DNA from 2 places in the Paenibacillus sp. FSL W7-1332 genome. Region 1 is predicted to be linked to the other one. Evidence: riboswitches for the same ligand, from Rfam matches in the RefSeq annotation. Region 1 holds a riboswitch; the other holds the start of a gene.

What was found. A riboswitch is a leader RNA that binds a small molecule or an ion and turns the genes downstream of it on or off. The one in region 1 is predicted to bind FMN.
Region 2: another riboswitch for FMN. It lies ahead of ribD (bifunctional diaminohydroxyphosphoribosylaminopyrimidine deaminase/5-amino-6-(5-phosphoribosylamino)uracil reductase RibD); the one in region 1 lies ahead of MKX98_RS07160 (DMT family transporter).

The regions. Positions count from the first base shown of each region.
Region 1 is NZ_CP150209.1:1,683,218-1,685,419, reverse strand. It holds gene MKX98_RS07160 (DMT family transporter) at 1-859, opposite strand, end outside; FMN riboswitch at 996-1,162, opposite strand; gene MKX98_RS07155 (hypothetical protein) at 1,399-1,767, opposite strand; gene MKX98_RS07150 (choice-of-anchor I family protein) at 1,935-2,202, opposite strand, start outside.
Region 2 is NZ_CP150209.1:2,606,457-2,608,658, forward strand. It holds gene MKX98_RS11465 (peptidylprolyl isomerase) at 1-244, shown strand, start outside; gene MKX98_RS11470 (thioesterase family protein) at 313-714, opposite strand; FMN riboswitch at 914-1,097, shown strand; gene ribD (bifunctional diaminohydroxyphosphoribosylaminopyrimidine deaminase/5-amino-6-(5-phosphoribosylamino)uracil reductase RibD) at 1,365-2,202, shown strand, end outside.

The DNA of each region.
Region 1 (2,202 bases):
TGAGCACGCCCACCATGGGAAAACTCAATTCCGCGAGTGTTGCCACGGAGGCTTTGGTCGTGGTTAATCCTTTATAATAAACCAGCAAGCTCAGGAGACCCGGCAGTAATGCCTGACCGATCAGGTTCAGCGATACCAAGGCAAAGGCCCCGGTATTCCAGGCCGGCATATTCCATGCTGCACCCTCGCTCCACGTGATGACGGTCAGGAGCGGCAGGGCAAGCACGAAGCGCAGCGAGGTTACCGTCTCGTATTTCAGTTTGCCTACCATCAGGCGCCCCATGACGGTTGAACCGCCCCACAGCGCTGCTGCGCCTAAGGACAAGAGACTGCCAACTTGAATAAACTCATTCCAATGGCCAATCGGCAAGGTTAAACCGAAGGTCAGTAAATACGTGCCCGCCAACGCGATGGTGAGCAGTATCCCGAAATGGCGCGGAAGCTTCTCTTTCAGAAGCAGGCTGGCCAGAATGATGGCAAACAGCGGCTGCAGCTTCTGAAGCAGCAGGACGGCATTCAGATTGCCGCTCGATAGCCCCATCGTGAACAATACGGTAGCCAATGCCGAGCCGCCCCAGGATATAAACAGCAGAGCACCTACATGATTCCAGCCAAGGCCTTTTAGTTCCTCCCGGTTCTTCCACAATACAGGAATTGCAATCAGGGAAATAATGATATGTTCAAGCAAAACGATCTGTGCCGAAGTCAGATTCTTAAGCAGAATGACCCGGAATAAGGGGTCTACGCCCCACAGGGCGGCTCCCAAAACGACGAGCCAGAACCCTCCCTTAAAACGTCGACTTGCCTGTGTGTCGGAACCATAGGGTTTCACCTTGACTCCAGTATTAATATTACTCATCTTGCCCTCTCCTGTCTTGAATACGGAGGTCTTACTAGCAGAAAGCCCCCGTCATCGACATATGTCGACGTAAACGGGGGCTGATCAAATAAGCCTGCGCCCGAATGGAAAATTTCGCATCCACGGCAAACTCATCTTTGATCTTCTCCCATCCGGACTTTACCGTCGGCCTTGGAATTGCACCAAGTCAGTCGCTGCGATCAGATTCACACCAGAACGCAGCGAGTCGCGGGCTGAGTTTCGTTCACGCCGGAACGAAGCATCACCGCCGGTTAGGAATTTCACCTTACCCCGAAGATCCATATTCATGTTTTATTTTGTAATGCATTCACACTCACTAATTAACCGATAATTCCTATGAGCTTAGTTGATATATTGAAATTATAACATGAATTCTTTCATGTAAATACATCTATTTTCAAAATAAGTGAAATTAGACTTGAATACAATGAAAAATCTCACGTTCAACCAAGACTTACTGAGAATTATACAGCAAGTATCGATTTGTTACCAGTATGATTTTTTGGTATTTATTCATTTTAGGTAATATCGAATATCTTGTAGCTGGAACGGGTACCGACCGCACCAGCCTGAAGACATAACAGATCGAGAGCGTCCTTGGTATTATGACTCATTCCGCCTGTTTGAGGCAACGACATCGATAGATCTGTTGAACTGCCGGCGGATTCACTCTCGTACTGCTTCGTCTCGCTTAACAGCATTTTGCTCCCATCCGGTTGAACCATATACTGACGCAAATAACCGTTTTCCCTTACGGTTACCAGCTTTCCCTTATTCTCTTCTTCCTCCTTGCTCTTCTGGAGCAGCTGTTCAAATCCGCCTTGGGCTGATTCGGCGTCCATCCGTTTCACCTGACTCCAGTATGTATATGCAGACGCAATGCGCATGAACCCACATCCTTATCCCATCGTTAATCTAACACTTACGGATATTATCGGATACCAGCGCACTTCTCTTTAACCGCTCGCAATTTACATTGTTATAAAAAAAATGTCCTTAAGGTTTCAGCAACCTTAAGGACGGTCTTATAATTTCTAATGGATTCCTGCTTCGCTTAGTTCATAAAGTTCAATGCTGCCAAAGTACGTTTCAGAACAAGTGCCGCTTGCGCACGGGTAACCGAATCGAGTGCACCGAAATGACCATGGTTGTCACCCCGCAGGATGCCTTGCTCCGTAAGACTGGCAATATGGGCAGCCGCCCAAGCAGGGATGGATGCCTGATCTTTGAATTCAATACTGGCATTCGCACTCTGGTTCGGCAGGTCTGTCGGATTCACCGCCTCCATGGCCCTGGTGATCATTACGGCCATTTCCGCTCGA
Region 2 (2,202 bases), 920 kb from region 1:
AACCGGCGGTCCTGGCTATACCATCAACTGCGAGATCAACCCTAACAAGCATGAGCGTGGAAGCTTGGCCATGGCGCATGCCGGCCGCAACACGGGCGGAAGCCAGTTCTATGTATGCTACGAGCCGCAGCCGCATTTGGACGGACAACATACGGTGTTCGGTAAAGTTGTAGAGGGCATGGAGTATGTGGATGCATTCAAAGGCCGCGACAAAATGGAAAAAGTAGAAGTATACGAAGCGTAACCATTAGCTTCTGGTCAGGACAGGCTCACTCATAAGGGTGAGCCTGTTTTTAATATTCCGGGGAGGGGTTAGGCAGGGTCAGGGAATAATTGGCGGAGCTCCTCCGGAACAGGCCGGCTTTTTCGAGTATGTACATCCATCGCCACACTGGTAACGGCGGCATCCGCGCACAGCTCTCCCTGTTCGTTGTATATCGTCTGAATCAGCACATAACTCGTACGACCCATAATCTGCGGTTCGGTCACGATCGTCAGCCGTTCGCCCTGGCCGCACTCCTTGCGATAATTAATATTGATATTGACGGTAACGGTCTGGACACCGAGCCGTTTCAATAGGTCATATTGAAGATTTCCTGCTTCGTACCATTCCTCACGGCCCCACTCCAGATATTCCAGGTATTTGGCGTTGTTTACATGTCCGTTGACGTCGATCTCCGTAGGACGGACGACAATGTCCAGCGATGTTTTCATCGTTGCGTGCTCCTTTTCAACTGTATCTAGTTCCTGTGTTTATCCTATTTAACTGTTCTCCCTTGGGGGAGGATTCTCCTTCTACATTCAATACACATATTGTCATTAAGTTATAAACTTTAAAAAAGTTAGTTGTTTTTCTTGCAATTTTCAAAAGGTGGTGATAAGATTCTTGATAAGATCAAACAATTTCATATGTTTAATCCTTCGGGGCAGGGTGAAATTCCCTACCGGCGGTGATGAACGCAGTGATTGAGCTTTAGAAAGCAGATGGCTGCGTCTTAGTCCGTGACCCGGATATGCGTGTGTTGTAACACACCGTATGCGGTGGACCTGGTGAAAATCCGGGACCGACAGTATAGTCTGGATGGGAGAAGGAGTGAAAGACACATAAGCAACATGTGCTATTTGTGTCTGTGCACACAACGCGATATGCGTTATGTGCAGGTTTTCACATGCAATTCTAACCTGTGCTTGCGATGATTTGATGTCGTCGGTAACGGATTTGAATCGTTTGTTATAGGCAAAACCTGCGATCATAACGGTTATTTAGTGTGTCGATTATTAACTTCCATCAAGCCCTGTTAAGGATTCCCCGAATCTTTGGCAGGGCTTTTTTGTGTGAACGTTGAGAAAGGGGCATGTTTAGCATGGATATCGTCAACGATGAATTCTATATGTCACTTGCGCTGGACCTGGCTGAACGTGCTCAGGGCCAAACCGGGATTAATCCGGTTGTGGGCTGTGTCGTCGTTAAGGATGGCGCGCTTGCAGGGGTGGGAACACATCTGGAGCGCGGAACACCGCACGCTGAAATTCATGCCCTGAATATGGCTGGCAGCAAAGCAGCGGGTAGTACGGTGTACGTGACACTGGAGCCCTGCAGTCACTACGGTACGACGCCGCCATGCAGCGAGAGGCTGATTGCCGAAGGTGTTCAGCGAGTGGTTGTTGCTTGCGAGGACCCCAATCCTCTTGTTGCGGGCAATGGGATCCAAATGCTGCGCGCAGCGGGAATCCGGGTTGAGATCGGTGTCCTTAAGGAACGTGCTCTTCGCTTGAACGAAACCTTCATTAAATTCATTACGACGGGTCAGCCTTTCGTAACGTTAAAGACAGCCAGCACGCTGGACGGCAAGATCGCTTCGAAAACCGGTGATAGCAAGTGGATATCCAATGAGGAAGCAAGAGAGCTTGTGCATACGCTGCGTCATCGTCACCAGGGTATCATGGTAGGCGTGTCTACCGTAATCGCGGATAATCCAAGCCTGACGACAAGACTTGGCGTGGAAGGCTTGCATCCGGTTAGGATCATTGTGGATTCCAGCTTACGAATCCCGCTCGACAGCCATGTCGTGACAGACGGTTTGGCACCGACATGGGTCTTGACGATGGAGCAGGCGGATGAGAAGAAGCGGTCCATGCTGGAAGAGCAAGGAGTTCAGGTTATCCCCTGCGGGCCAGGACCGCGTGTGGATCTGAAGGCTG